2 regions of the Proteus sp. fly-1089 genome follow, and region 2 is predicted to be linked to the other one. Evidence: predicted binding sites of a transcription regulator. Region 2 holds the regulator's gene; the other holds the start of a gene.
What was found. The regulator PhoB, encoded in region 2, activates phosphate uptake and scavenging genes when phosphate is short. The targets are predictions, from matches to a motif close to CTGTCATAAAACTGNCNNAT.
Positions count from the first base shown of each region.

Region 1: a site for PhoB is predicted at 1,855-1,874, ahead of pstS (phosphate ABC transporter substrate-binding protein PstS). Genes of this name have one in related genera too.

Region 1 is NZ_JBEETS010000007.1:147,091-154,786, forward strand. Features, by position in the region: gene pstC (phosphate ABC transporter permease PstC) at 1-630, opposite strand, end outside; gene pstS (phosphate ABC transporter substrate-binding protein PstS) at 712-1,752, opposite strand; gene envZ (two-component system sensor histidine kinase EnvZ) at 1,962-3,302, opposite strand; gene ompR (osmolarity response regulator transcription factor OmpR) at 3,299-4,021, opposite strand; gene greB (transcription elongation factor GreB) at 4,172-4,651, opposite strand; gene ABN080_RS15020 (Tex family protein) at 4,832-7,168, shown strand; gene ABN080_RS15025 (CsgG/HfaB family protein) at 7,638-7,696, shown strand, end outside.
Region 2 is NZ_JBEETS010000002.1:323,113-330,808, forward strand. Features, by position in the region: gene phoR (phosphate regulon sensor histidine kinase PhoR) at 357-1,655, opposite strand; gene phoB (phosphate regulon transcriptional regulator PhoB) at 1,679-2,368, opposite strand; gene sbcD (exonuclease subunit SbcD) at 2,588-3,820, shown strand; gene ABN080_RS08015 (AAA family ATPase) at 3,817-7,518, shown strand; gene ABN080_RS08020 (nitroreductase family protein) at 7,676-7,696, shown strand, end outside.

The DNA of each region.
Region 1 (7,696 bases), on a different contig from region 2:
CGTACAGCCAATGCCGTAGGCTGATTCCTTCATCATGACAGGTGTCTGTTCAAACACATCACGCATCACAGAGGCGATATAAGGAATGATCATGATAGCGAGGATAACCCCCGCAGCTAAGATACCAATACCAAAAGCTGGGCCTGAGAAAAGCTCACCAACAATAGGAATGGATGAAAGCACATTACCGACAGGTTCTTGGAAATAGGTTGCAAACAGTGGTGCAAAGACAAAGAGTCCCCACATACCATAAACAATACTTGGGATAGCCGCGAGTAACTCAATCGCAATACCTAATGGACGTTTTAGCCAATTAGGCGCTAACTCAGTGAGGAAAAGGGCAATACCAAAGCTGACAGGAACAGCAATAATCAGTGCGATGATTGACGTTACAATGGTACCGTAAATAGGCACTAATGCACCAAACTCTTGTGCCGGTGGATCCCACTCTTTTGTCCATAAGAATGAAAGACCAAACTGCTGAATACTTGGCCATGAGGCAAAAATCAGCGAAACAATGATACCTGTTAAAAGCAAAAGCGTAATTAACGCAGCTAGACGGACTAGTGCGCTGAAAATAACGTCCCCTCGTTTACTAGGGGCCTTTATTACCGTTGTGTGCTCGGCCATAAAGCCTCTTTTAATTTATTACCCCCTGTTAGCATAGCAGGGGGTGAACGTTAACTTATCTCTTAATGGTTGCCGGTTTTATTAGTAAATCGGTTTACCATTACTGTCTTTAATACTTGTTTTCCATGCAGCACGAATTTGTTCTACAACTTCTGCAGGCAATACTGCGTAATCTAGATTTTTCGCTTCTTGATTACCTTTGTCGTAAGCCCAATTGAAGAAATTCAGTACTTCTTTACCTTTTTCTGCATTTTGTTGTTTTTGATGCACTAAGATAAAGGTGGTTGAAGTAATCGGCCATGCGTTTTCACCTTTCTGGTTAGTCAGGTCTTGTGCAAAGCTTTTGCTCCAATCAATTTTTCTTGCTGCGGCACTAAAGCTGTCTGCTGTTGGTGCAATTGCTTCGCCATCAGCTGTGACTAATTTAGTATAAGCAAGGTTGTTTTGTTTCGCGTAAGCATATTCAACATAACCGATTGAACCTGGTACACGTTGAACGAATGCAGCGATGCCATCATTTCCTTTACCACCTAAGCCTGTTGGCCATTTAACGGTAGAGCCAGCGCCGACTTCATCTTTCCATGCATTACTTACTTTTGATAAGTAGCTAGTGAAAACGAAAGAGGTTCCTGAACCATCAGCACGGCGAATAACAGCGATATTCTGGTCTGGTAATTTTACACCTGGATTGAGTTTGGTGATGGCAGGATCGTTCCATTTTTGGATCTTGCCTAAATAAATATTACCGATAGTGTCGCCATCTAAGGTCAGCTCACCTGATTTGATACCAGGAATATTGACTGCCATAACAACACCACCAATCACAGTTGGGAATTGAAATAAACCGTCAGCTTGTAATTTGTCGTCTGCTAATGGCGCATCAGAAGCGCCAAAATCAACAGTATTTGCAATAATCTGTTTAACACCACCAGAGGAGCCAATGCCTTGGTAGTTAATTTTGTTACCCGTTTCTTTCTGATAGGAATCTGCCCATTTAGCATAAACTGGGGCAGGGAACGTTGCGCCAGCACCAGTCAGCGAGGTCGTTGCCTGCGCAGAAAGAGCGGTCATTGAAAACGCAGCGGCAATGACACTAGTCAGGGTGGTACGCATCAGTTTCATAATCCCTCCTGTGGGATAGGTAGAATAATTTTCGACATCTATCAACTTCGGTTACGGTACGCACAGACAATAGGTCAGTTAGATGACAATTAAATGTCTTAATTGTGACAGTTTTATGACAAAGTAAAAAAATGATGAAATATTTAGTGGGGGAAGAAAATACAAAGCAGAAGTAGCGGAATAAAAAAGGGCTTTATCAGAAAGAAAAATTAATCATCCTCATCATCACGCTCTTTTAATGGGAAATTAGCACGGATAAGTAATCCGCCTTTAATGCTATCATCAAGTTCAACATAACCGCCGTGAGCATCCATAATACGGCGAATAATGGATAACCCTAAACCAGCACCTGTTGAGCTACGTGCTTGTTCACCTTGAACAAAAGGTTGGAAAAGACGTTGTCGGTCTTCTTGTGGAATACCGGGGCCGTCATCTTCGACTTGAAACCATGCATATTCTTCATTTTTTCCACTTGAAACACTTATCCAGCCATGGCCATAGCGAGTCGCATTTACAATCATATTGGCAAGTGCTCGTTTTACAGCGGTAGGATTAGCCGTAATATTAATGGATTCAGGATGAAGATGATCTTCACTTATTTTGCCTGAGTTAGATTCAGCCGAAATGACTTCTTGTAATAGATTATTCATATCGCACAGTTCTAAAGACATCTCTTTACCTGTACGCATATAGTCTAGAAACTGGCCAATAATGGCATCGCAATCTTCAATATCTTTATTGATAGAGTCAGCAAGATAGCTATCTTCCGGGCTCATCATTTCAGTAGCAAGGCGAATACGAGTAAGTGGTGTACGCAAGTCATGACTGACACCTGCCATAACGAGTGTTCTATCATTATCTAATGAGCGAATGCCCGATGACATCTGATTAAATGCGCGAATGATTGATCGCATTTCAGAGGAGCCAGATTCAGGGATAGGCGGTGGAATAACCCCTTTACCGATACGACGTGCTGCATATTCTACTTCATTGAGTGGGCGATTTTGAAAACGGTTATAGAGCCAGAAAAAAGCGACAACGATAATAATAAAAATAATTGCTTGCCGATAAACCGGCAGTAAGAAATTTTGCCCTAATTCAGTAAGTGGAACGCGTATCCAAAGAGAGGGGGAAATATGTGTATTGACCCATAAAACAGGGTATTCCAGCGTGTTTTCAATCCAAATTTCAGTTTCTCCACCCAGATATTCAGACATCTGTTCACTTAAATCGTCATCGATTTTAGCCCAATAAAGTCCTTCCTCGAGAGCGGCCTCTTTATCAAAAAAAGAGATGCCTAATTCGCTATAGATTTTATTGCGCAAAGCTGGGGAGATTTTGAGTGGAGTGCCATCAACTAAAATAAGTTCTTCTGGCATTAATGTGCGTATTTCATACGCTAAAACTTTATTAAATTGCTGAAGGCTTGGCCCAACAATAAGGTGCTGCACAACGATATAACTGGCTATCAAACTAAAAAAAAGTAGCGAGATAACCAGAAATAACGAACGTGTCAGTTTATTGTGGGGGGAAAGCCTCAGCCTTCTCATTGAGCACTGGTTCCATCAGGAACAAAGACGTAACCAAGCCCCCAAACTGTTTGAATATAGCGAGGATGTGTTGGGTCCTCTTCAATCATTCGGCGTAAACGAGAAATTTGAACGTCAATTGAACGTTCCATAGCACTGTATTCGCGGCCACGAGCAAGGCTCATTAGTTTGTCACGAGAAAGTGGCTCACGAGGGTGAGATACCAGTACTTTCAATACAGCAAATTCACCACTAGTCAGAGGCATATGCTCTTCTTCGTGGAACATTTCGCGTGTACCAAGGTTTAGCTTGAATTTACCAAAAGAAATAATGGCATTATCTTGTGAAGGAGCACCCGGTAATTCGTTCGCTTGACGGCGAAGTACTGCGCGAATGCGAGCCAGTAATTCTCTTGGATTAAATGGTTTTGAGATGTAATCATCAGCACCAATTTCAAGCCCAACAATTCTATCAACCTCTTCCCCTTTTGCTGTAACCATAATAATAGGAATAGGGTTGTTTTGGCTTCTTAAGCGACGGCAAATGGATAAGCCATCTTCGCCTGGAAGCATTAAGTCGAGTACGATAAGGTGGATAGATTCGCGAGTGAGCAGACGATCCATTTGATCAGCGTTTGCAGCAGTACGGATTTGAAAACCCTGCTCTGTCAAATAGCGCTCTAGTAGTGAACGTAGACGTAAATCATCATCCACGATTAGCACTTTATAACTTTCTTGCATTTTTTAAGCTCCCGAAGTGCAAATGCTTTTTGTTAGCGAATTCTATCATCGTTAAGAATATTAAACCAAAACCAAAGAATAAATGTTAATAATTTACAGATAAAACTTGTTCTTTGGTGATAGTAAAGGTAATAAATCTATTTATTTGTCTTATTCCGAATGATATTTGATAGATAATACGCAGTAATTAACTTCACCACCTGGTGTTTGCACACTAATTTCATCATCAACTTGTTTACCAATGAGTGCTCGGGCAACAGGAGAATCTATAGAAATCCACTGTTTTGCTGGATCAAACTCATCAGGCCCCACAAGTCTGAAAGTTTTGACATTTTCGTCATCATCTTCAAGCGTGACCCAAGCACCAAAATAAACTTTTCCTTCTTGGCGAGGATCGGGATCAACAATTTTTAGCTCATCAAGACGTTTTGATAAAAAGCGAACACGTCTGTCAATTTCACGTAATCGCTTCTTTCCATAAATATATTCAGCATTTTCTGAACGGTCACCTTGTGCCGCTGCTTCTGAAACTGATTGTGTGACACGAGGGCGTTCTTCTTTCCAAAGATATTTTAGCTCTTTGTCTAAGGCATACCAGCCATCACGAGTAATATAGTTACTTTTTGCCATTACGAATTAAAACTATCATCAACATTGAATTTCATAAAGATACTATAGCGTGAATGATAAATTAATCTGTTATTTTCCTCATAATTGTCGAGTCTAATCGGAAATTTGCCAAATTTTTTTAGTGTGGCGTGTGTATAATAGCCCTCTTTAAAATTATTCCTCTCGGTAGGTAAATATATTATGAATGAATCATTAAGCCGAATTATTGCAGAAGAGCTCAAGGTTAAGCCTCAGCAAGTCCTTTCGGCCATAACGTTACTGGATGAAGGGAATACGGTGCCATTTGTTGCCCGTTACCGTAAAGAGGTCACTGGTGGGTTAGATGATACGCAACTACGTCAGTTAGAAACTCGCCTTAGTTATTTACGAGAACTCAATGATCGTCGCCAAACCATTTTAAAATCAATTGAAGAACAAGGAAAATTAACACCTGAGTTACGTTCTTCAATTAATGAAACGCAAAGTAAAACAGAGCTTGAAGATCTTTATCTTCCTTATAAGCCTAAACGCCGTACTCGTGGACAAATTGCTATTGAAAATGGGTTAGAGCCCTTAGCAGATTTGTTGTGGAATGAGCCACAAAACAACCCAGAAGATGTAGCGACCGCTTATGTCAACGCAGAAAAAGGTGTAAATGATACTAAAGCAGCTTTAGATGGCGCGCGTTATATTTTAATGGAGCGTTTTTCAGAAGATGCTGGGTTATTGGCGAAAGTTCGACAATATTTATGGAAAAATGCGCACCTTGTTTCAAAAGTTGTGGAAGGAAAAGAAGTCGAAGGAGCGAAGTTTAGTGATTATTTTGACAGTCATGAACCTATTGCCAATGTTCCCTCTCATCGTGCGTTAGCCATGTTTCGTGGCCGTAACGAAGGTATTTTACAATTATCGCTTAATCCTGATCCACAATTTGAAGAAGCACCTAAAGAAAGCTATGGTGAACAACTGATCACAGAGCATTTAGGATTACGCTTAAATAATCAACCGGCAGATAGCTGGCGTAAAGCGGTTGTAAGCTGGACTTGGCGTATTAAAGTTTTAATGCATATTGAAACAGAATTGATGAGCCAATTACGAGAAAAAGCAGAAGAAGAAGCTATTAATGTTTTTGCTCGAAATCTAAATGATTTACTGATGGCAGCACCTGCGGGTATGCGAGCCACTATGGGACTTGATCCTGGTTTACGTACTGGTGTGAAAGTTGCTGTTGTAGATAGCACTGGTAAGTTAATTGCAACTGATACGATTTATCCACATACAGGCCAAGCTGATAAAGCGGCTGCGAGTGTCGCGGCGTTATGTATTAAGCATAATGTTGAGCTGGTGGCGATTGGCAATGGTACTGCTTCTCGTGAAACCGAACGTTTTTTTGCTGAAACTGTAAAACGTTACCCAGACGTCAAAGCACAAAAGGTCATTGTGAGCGAGGCGGGAGCGTCCGTATATTCTGCATCAGAGCTTGCTGCTAATGAGTTTCCTGATTTAGACGTGTCTATTCGTGGTGCGGTCTCTATTGCTCGCCGTTTACAAGATCCGTTGGCTGAACTTGTAAAAATTGATCCTAAATCCATTGGTGTTGGCCAATATCAGCATGATGTTAGCCAAACATTATTAGCTAGAAAACTTGATACTGTTGTTGAAGACTGTGTGAATGGTGTTGGTGTGGATTTAAATACCGCGTCAGTACCATTATTAACGCGAGTTGCGGGGCTTAGCCAATCTATCGCTCAAAATATTATTAATTGGCGTGATGAGAACGGTCGCTTTATTGATAGAAAACAGTTACTCAAAGTCGCCCGTTTAGGGCCAAAAGCCTTTGAGCAATGCGCAGGTTTTTTGCGTATTCGTGATGGTGAAAATCCGCTGGATGCGTCAACAGTTCACCCAGAAGCGTATCCAGTTGTTGAAAATATCCTGCAATCTACGCAACAAAAGATTGGCGATTTAATGGGAAATAGCGCTTTGATCTCACAGGTTGATGCAAGAGCGTTTATCACAGAGAAATTTGGTCTACCAACAGTTAATGACATCTTAAAAGAGTTAGCTAAACCAGGGCGAGACCCTCGTCCAGAGTTTAAAACTGCGACTTTTGCTGAAGGTGTGGAAACAATGAATGACTTAGTTAGTGGCATGATCCTTGAAGGAACCGTGACTAATGTGACTAATTTCGGTGCATTTGTTGATATCGGTGTACACCAAGATGGTTTGGTTCATATCTCCTCTTTAGCTGACCAATTTATTGAAGATCCACATACTGTGGTAAAAACAGGTGATATTGTTAAAGTCAAAGTTCTTGAAGTTGACTTGGCTCGTAAACGTATTGCATTAACTATGCGTTTAGATGAGGTTGCTGGTGATAGTGAAAATAGACAATCATCACCAAGTAATAATCACCCTAGAAATAATAAAGGACAGAAGCCAGCTCGTAATAACCGCCAATCAACAAATAGTGGTAATAATGCGGGAAATAGTGCAATGGGTGACGCGTTAGCCGCTGCATTTGGAAAAAAACGCTAATAACACATTTAGGGTTATAGTATTAATGAGCAAGGAGCTCTAACGTTGTTGAATGTGGTGTTATGGATATTGATGACACCACATTTTTTATTTTGCCTTATTCAAGCTGTTTTGTAATAACAAAATATTGATAAAGAAGAATGCAGATTAAATTTACTCTCATTTATTCTTCATTTTTAATCGGTTTGGTTTTAATCTGACTTAAGCGATATTAAATAAAGTATCCTCTATTTCATCTCTATATTTATTTATTATGATTTTTATCATCCATTTTCTATTTTCCCCATCGCTGATTACCTTTATATTATAAATATGAGTTGATCGCCTTATAACCTTATTACTAATAAGGTTTTTAAGTGAGATTCTATGAGCTAAAACTGAGAAATCATTGCTTCTTTTTATATCAACTCTATTTTAATTAATAGAATGAATATCTGTAGGTTTATTTCACCTTTATTAGGTTATTAATATGAATTTAAATAAATTATCGCTTGGCTTGATTTTAATTTCTGCAACATTACTTGCAGG
Region 2 (7,696 bases):
TTCATGCAGAGCAATTAAGTATCAAATAGAAAAAATTGCCGATAACTGGGCACAAGTAAAACTTTTATAATGAAAAAAGGCAATAGCCAATCTAAAAACCAGAATAATCATCTAAACTATTTTTCAGTGCTAGTTATAACTATCATATATCACCGAATATACACGATATGATTTGTGCATTTTATCACCAACAATATTGTTTATTAGCAATACTTAAAGTTCTTATTAATTAATAATATTAAAATTTAACGCTACGATATTAGTTTTTATTGACATCGAAAAGAGTGATAAAAAGACAAAAAACCTTTATCACTAATTAAACATTAGGTGATAAAGGCTTTAAATAGAAAAGATGATTAGTGTACTTTTTTAGCTGATAGTAAGGTTTGAGGCAGAATAAAAGAAAACGTACTTCCACTCCCAACTTTACTTTCAATATTCAATTGTGAATGATGATGAAGCAATGATTTTTTCACAATTGCCAACCCTAACCCTGTCCCACCAGAATGGCGAGAGCGTGCTTTATCAACACGATAAAAACGTTCTGTTAAACGTGTTAAGTGTTCAGCACTGATCCCTGAACCGTTGTCGGAGACACTAAATAACATACCTTGAGGAATTTTCTTCCAGCTGACTTTTATTGTTGTCCCATCTTCTGTGTGATTAATCGCGTTATAAACTAAGTTAGACACAGCACTGCGTAACTGTTCTTCATTACCACGTACAGCCCACTGTTCATCAATATCAAAGGTAATATGATGCTGTCCTTGGCTTAGTGAGTTCGCCTCTTGTTGTAATAAAGTTAAAATGGCGGGTATATCAACAATTTTATTTAAATCGATATGAGGAGCTGATTCAATACGGGAAAGTTGTAAGAGCTGCTTTACTAACGTATCCATCCGTTTAGCTTGTTCCTGCATTGTCATTATCGCTTTATGTTCTGTGGATTTTTCTGCATTATTTTCTTCCATTATTTCAAGATAGCCTTGAATAACGGTTAAAGGCGTTCTTAATTCGTGACTCACGTTGGCAAAAAAATCACGTCGTGCATTTTCTAGTTTATTTTTTTCTGTCACATCTCGTGCCACCATTAGGCGTTGATCTTCGCTGTATGGCATCACACGAAACTCCACAATAGAACCATTATTAAGAGAAATCGTTAAAGGGTGACTAAAATCGCCTGCGGTAAAATAGTGCAAGAAATCTGGGTAACGTAATAAATTAAAAATATTTTGCCCGTTGTCTTCTGGCCACCGAAAACCTAATAGATGTTGAGCTAAGCTGTTACACCAAAAAATATTACCTTCATTAGTCATCATTACAACTGCATCAGGTAAGCTTTCAGCTCCGCTTCTAAAGCGCTTAATTAAGTCTCCTAATTCTCGACGTCGTTTACGATTACGTTGCTGTGTTTGTCGAATGCCATAAAAAATAGGCTCCCATCCTCCTCTGCCTTCTGGTGGTAAGACTGAGCGATCGAGCCATAACCATTTAGACAATTTCATCAAATTATAAGCATGCCAAACCAAAGCACTAAAAAGTGATGCCACCAGCAGCCAAGGAAGATGGCCAATAAAAAGTGATAATACAAAGGCAGGTAAGCAAAATAGACATAGCCCCCAAACGAGGGCTTTCCATGATAGTCGTTCTAACACCTGACGATTACTCCCATATTGACTTAGAAACGGGCAGAGAAGCGATATCCCGTTCCTCGTACTGTTTGTATCATTCGGTCATGACCATCTTCTTCAATGGCTTTACGTAAACGACGAATATGCACATCCACGGTACGGTCTTCGACATAAACATTCGTTCCCCAAACATAGTTTAGCAGTTGTTCTCTGCTATACACGCGTTCAGGATGCGTCATAAAAAAGTGCAGGAGTTTAAATTCAGTGGGCCCCATATCAATCGGTTTATCTTGACTAGTTACTCGATGAGAAACAGGATCAAGCGATAATCCATTGAATTCAATGATATCTTCCGCTGACATCGGTGATAAACGCCGTAAAATTGCCTTCACTCGGGCGACAAGCTCTTTAGGTGAAAATGGCTTGATAACATAATCATCAGCACCCGTTTCTAAGCCTTGGACTTTATCTTCTTCTTCCCCTTTTGCCGTTAACATAATAATAGGAATGTCACGAGTATTACTTTCTCGCTTCATCTGTTTTATTACCTGTAAACCGGAGCCTCCGGGGATCATCCAATCTAATAAAACCAGATCAGGGTAAGGATCGATAAGAAAACTCAATGCAGAATCATAATCTTCTGCTTCAATGGGCTGAAAACCATTTTGTTCTAAAACAAAACAGATCATCTCTCGAATTGCGGTTTCATCTTCAACAACAAGAATACGCCTTGCCATACTCTATCCTGTGTAATGTATATAGAGGGTCAAAATGATTATGATGCACTTTTATGACAGATTTATGACTAACCTTAACATTACTGAAATACCATGGTGTTGTTAAGGTAAATAAATCATTTTTCGGTGAAAAATCACTCAAAAAAAGGCTTACTGCTGAGTTTTCACTAAAAAAGCAAGGTGCGCTATACTCTCAGCAAATAAAAAAGAGGGATAGCAATGCGGATTATTCACACATCAGACTGGCATTTAGGGCAATATTTTTTTACTAAAACCCGCGCACAAGAACACCAACAATTTCTTGATTGGTTGTTAGTACAAATCAAAGTTTATCAAGTCGATGCCTTAATTGTTGCTGGTGATATATTTGATACTGGCTCGCCCCCAAGCTATGCCAGAGAACTGTATAACCGCTTTGTTGTTGCAATGAGAGACACACAATGCCAATTGATAATTTTAGGTGGAAATCACGATTCTGTCGCAACACTCAATGAATCTAAATCACTATTGGCGTGTTTAAATACCACTGTTATTGCCAATGTTCATACCGAAACGCCACAAGTACCGCTAATTCTTCGTAAAAAAGATAACACGCCAGGAGCCTTACTGTGTGCGATCCCCTATCTACGCCCTAGAGATATGATAACTAGCCGAAGTGGGCAATCCGGTGCTGAAAAACAAAACGCGCTAAAAGAAGCAATTGCTGATTATTATCAAGTTCAATATCAAGCAGCTCTCGATTTACGTGAACAATTAAACACCAAGATCCCTATTATTGCGACAGGCCACCTGACAACGATTGGTGCAAGTGTGACCGATTCTGTACGTGAAATATATATCGGTACTTTAGAAGCCTTCTCTGCAACCCTGTTTCCTGAATTTGATTATATTGCTCTTGGCCACATTCATCGCCCTCAAGTGGTGAATAAATCAGGGCATATTCGTTACAGTGGTTCTCCAATTCCTTTAAGTTTTGATGAGAGTGGGCAACAAAAAAGTGTCTGCCTTATCGATTTTGAGCAAGATAAATTAACTGAGCTTACGCTACTCCCTATCCCCGAATTTCAGCTATTGCGCACAATTACTGGCTCATTAAAAGAAATAGCCACACAGCTTGATAATTTAAAAAAACAATATGCTGAACCAGATACAACTATCTGGTTGGATATTGAAGTTTCTACACAAGATTATCTCAGTGATATACAAGCGCGTATTCAGGAGCTAACTAACGACCCACTTTTTGATGTGGTTTTATTAAGAAGATCCAGAAAACAACGCCAAGTGCTCATTCAAAATGAAAAAGAAACACTGACAGAATTAACGGTCTATGATGTTTTTGAAAGACGTTTAGAACAACATGATTTTGATTCAGAAGAAACTAAAACACGGTTAACCACATTGTTTAAACAAGCAGTTGAGATGGCAGAACAAGAGGATAACGAAGCAAAATGAAAATCTTAAGTCTGCGCTTTAAAAATATTAACTCCTTAAAAGGTGAATGGAAAATTAACTTTAACCAAGAGCCTTTTGTTAGCAACGGATTGTTTGCGATTACTGGCCCTACAGGTGCGGGAAAAACAACCCTTTTAGATGCTATTAGTTTAGCGCTTTATCATCGAACACCACGATTGGACAAAGTCACACAATCGCAAAATGAATTAATGACACGTCATACTGCGGAGTGTTTGGCGGAAGTTGAATTTGAAGTCAAAGGTGTCGCTTATCGTGCATTTTGGGAACAACGTCGTGCTAATTATAAAGAAGATGGCAATCTTCAGGCACCACAAGCTGAACTTGTCAAAATAAATATCACAGAGGGTGAGGACAAAATATTAGCGAGTAAGATAAGCCAAGTAAAAGAGATGATTATTAATATTACAGGGCTGGACTTTGACCGATTTACTAAATCAATGTTGCTTTCACAAGGACAATTTGCAGCATTCCTTAATGCTGATGACAAATCTCGCGCAGAGTTACTCGAAGAACTCACTGGTACAGATATTTATCGTCATATTTCCCAATCAATCTTTAAACATTGGCGTGAAGAAGAACAAACATTAAAAACACTCAAGCAACAGGCTGAAATGATGGCATTATTAGATGAAAATGCCCGCCAAGCTTTATTAACGGAACAAACAGATCTTTTTGCCAAAGAGAGCCTATTACAAAAAGAACAAGAGGAATATCAAGTAGCAAAACAGTGGCAAGAAAAAGAAATTGAACTCAATAAAAACAAAGCGCTAGCGCAAACTGAGGTTAACTTAGCGCAAGAAGCATTAGTTGCTGCAAAACCTGATATTCAACGTCTTGAAAATAGCGAGCCGGCAGAAAAAATTCGCCCGATTTATGATGAAAAAAATCGCCTATTAAAAGAACAAACTTATATTGAATTACAACTCTCAGCATTAAAAGCAGAAAAACAGCTTATTGAACAACAAAGCCAACCAATTAATCAGCATTTAATTGAAGCACGTGACACATTTAAACAACACAATGAGAAAAAACAGCAGATATTACAAGTTATTCGTGAAAAAGTGACGCCATTAGATAATCAATTAGCCTTGCTACAACAAGATATTTCAACAAAAACACAGCAAAAAAATGCACTCGAAAAAACACAATCAGAATATCTGGAAAAAATTCAATCAACAGCACACCAATTAACAACATCACAAAAACAAGCCAGTGAATTAAATGATTATTTAAGTCAACATACGGCTTATGCTCAACTTGCTGAAAATCTACCTTTATGGCAACGCTATTTTGAGCAATATGATGAAATCACAGAAAAATATCTTATTAGCAAAAAGAGTGAAAAAACAGAGCAAGAAAAAGAACACACTCTCAAACTCGCCTTAGAAAAAGCAACTAAAGCACTAGAGCAACAACAACACAGTCTTAATTTACAGCAACAGCAATTAAAGAAGTTGCAAACACAACTTGAGCAACAAAATAAAACTGATGCAATTACAGATATTTCTCCTCGTTTACAGAAAATATCACAACAAAGAAATGCCCTAGCTAAACTGATGGGATTACAGGCTCAATTACAGCGAGCGATAAAAACAGAACTTCAGCACCAAAAAACTCAGTCAGAAAATCAGCAAAAAATAGTTATGCTGACTGAAAGTATCCACAAAAATGACATTGTTTTAAAAGAGAAAGAACAACATCTTAAAGATTTAAATAATAATTATCTTTTAATACGAAAGTTAGCGGAATATGAAGAAGAGAGACAACGTCTAGTTAAAGATAACCCATGCCCTGTTTGTGGTTCAACAGAACATCCTTATGTTGAAAAATATAAAGAAATTAAACCAGACGAAACAAAAACACGATTAGATCTTTTAACACAACAAGTTCATGCATTAACAATAGAGTTAGTGGAACAAAAAACACAATGCGCTAACTATCAAGCTCAAAACAAAAAACTCAATGAAGATAGTGAACAACTCACTCAAGATATAGCGACATTAAAACAACAATGGCAAATCTTAGCACAAACATACGCACTGCCTGATGCTGACTGCAAAGAAGATGCGTTGACTAAATTAGATGCCAAGCTTGAGGCAGAAGATACTTTACTGAAACAAAAACAATCCAGTTATAACGAATTAGAAACCAAAACTCAGCAAGAATACAAACTGTTATCTGATACTAAGGAGCGGTTTAATCAACAACAGCAAGCTATTCTTTATCAACAAAATGAATTTACTCAACAACAAAAAGAAGTCATCAATAAACAGCAACAAACAGCACAATATTTGCAACAACAGACACAATTAGCACAAGAGATCCAATCTCGTGTTGAACAACAAGGCTATCGGTTATGCCAATTCGAAGAAAAAACTCAATGGCTTAATGCGCGTAAAATAGAGAGTCAACAATATCAATCGACATTAAAAGCACATCAGGAATTACTGCAAATAATTCGTGAATTGTCATTAACACAAGATGAGAGAAAACGCTATTTAGCTGAAACTCAAAAAGAACTTGAGTGTGTCTTAATCCACTTTAAACAACTACATCAACAACAAGAACAGTTGAAAGCACAACGCCAAGCTTTATTCGGAACACAATCCACCGAAGATGCACGTAATGAATTAGAACAAAAAAGTCAGTTATTACAAAAATGTATTGAGCAATACAGCGAAGAAAAAAACCAACTCGAAATTCGTCTAAATCAACTTATTGGTCAATATCAGGAAAATGAAAAATCGTTACAACGGCTTCATACACTTTCACAAAGCATTATTGAGCAATATCACAATAGGTTAAAAAACAGTCCCTTTGCTGACGAAAATGCATTTTTAACATCCTTGTTATCAGTAGAAGAAAGAAACCGCTTACAAGAACAACAAAAACAACGGCTTGATAAGCTACTGCAAGAAAAAACTCGTTTGGATACACAAGAAAAGGTATATCAACAACATTTGTCACAACAGCCATTATTGGCAACACAGCAAAATATCGAACAAATTAATGCTCAATTATTGCTGTTAGAAACACAAATTACTCACTTACAAGAGACAAAATTTCGTATCCAAGAGCAACTACGCACTGATGAAGAAAAACGTAAAGAGCAACAAAGCCTACTTACCCATATTTCTAAACAACAAGCTCAATTTGATGATTGGAGTTATTTAAATGAATTGGTGGGTTCTGCTTCAGGAGATAAGTTTAGTCGTTTTGCTCAAGGATTAACGCTCGATCATTTAATTTATTTGGCCAATCGTCGTTTAGAAAAACTACATGGACGTTATTTCTTACAACGTAAAACACCCGCAAGTCTTGAACTACAAATTGCAGACACATGGCAAGCCGATGCTCTACGAGATACACGTACTCTCTCTGGAGGAGAAAGTTTCTTAGTTAGTTTATCGCTCGCTCTCGCGCTTTCTGATTTGGTCAGTAATAAGACACAGATTGAATCACTATTTCTAGATGAAGGCTTTGGCACACTCGATCCTGATACGCTAGATATCGCACTAGATGCACTCGATAGTCTTAATGCTTCTGGCAAAATTATTGGTGTGATTAGTCACGTAGAAGCCATGAAAGAACGCATTCCGGTACAGATCAAAGTAAAGAAAGCCGGTGGGTTAGGTATTAGCCAGCTTGCTCCTGAATTTAGATATGAAAACAAATAGAATATAAATCAATCAGTTAAAAACTAGGTCGAATATTTTGACGTAGCTGATTAAATTTTTTATATATCAATAAATCACCAATAGCCCCTATAGTATGTCCATAGATTAGCCCAAGCTAAGACACGCTTTAAGCGCTTAAATTTATCAAGGAGACATCATGTCTAACGCATTTACTGAT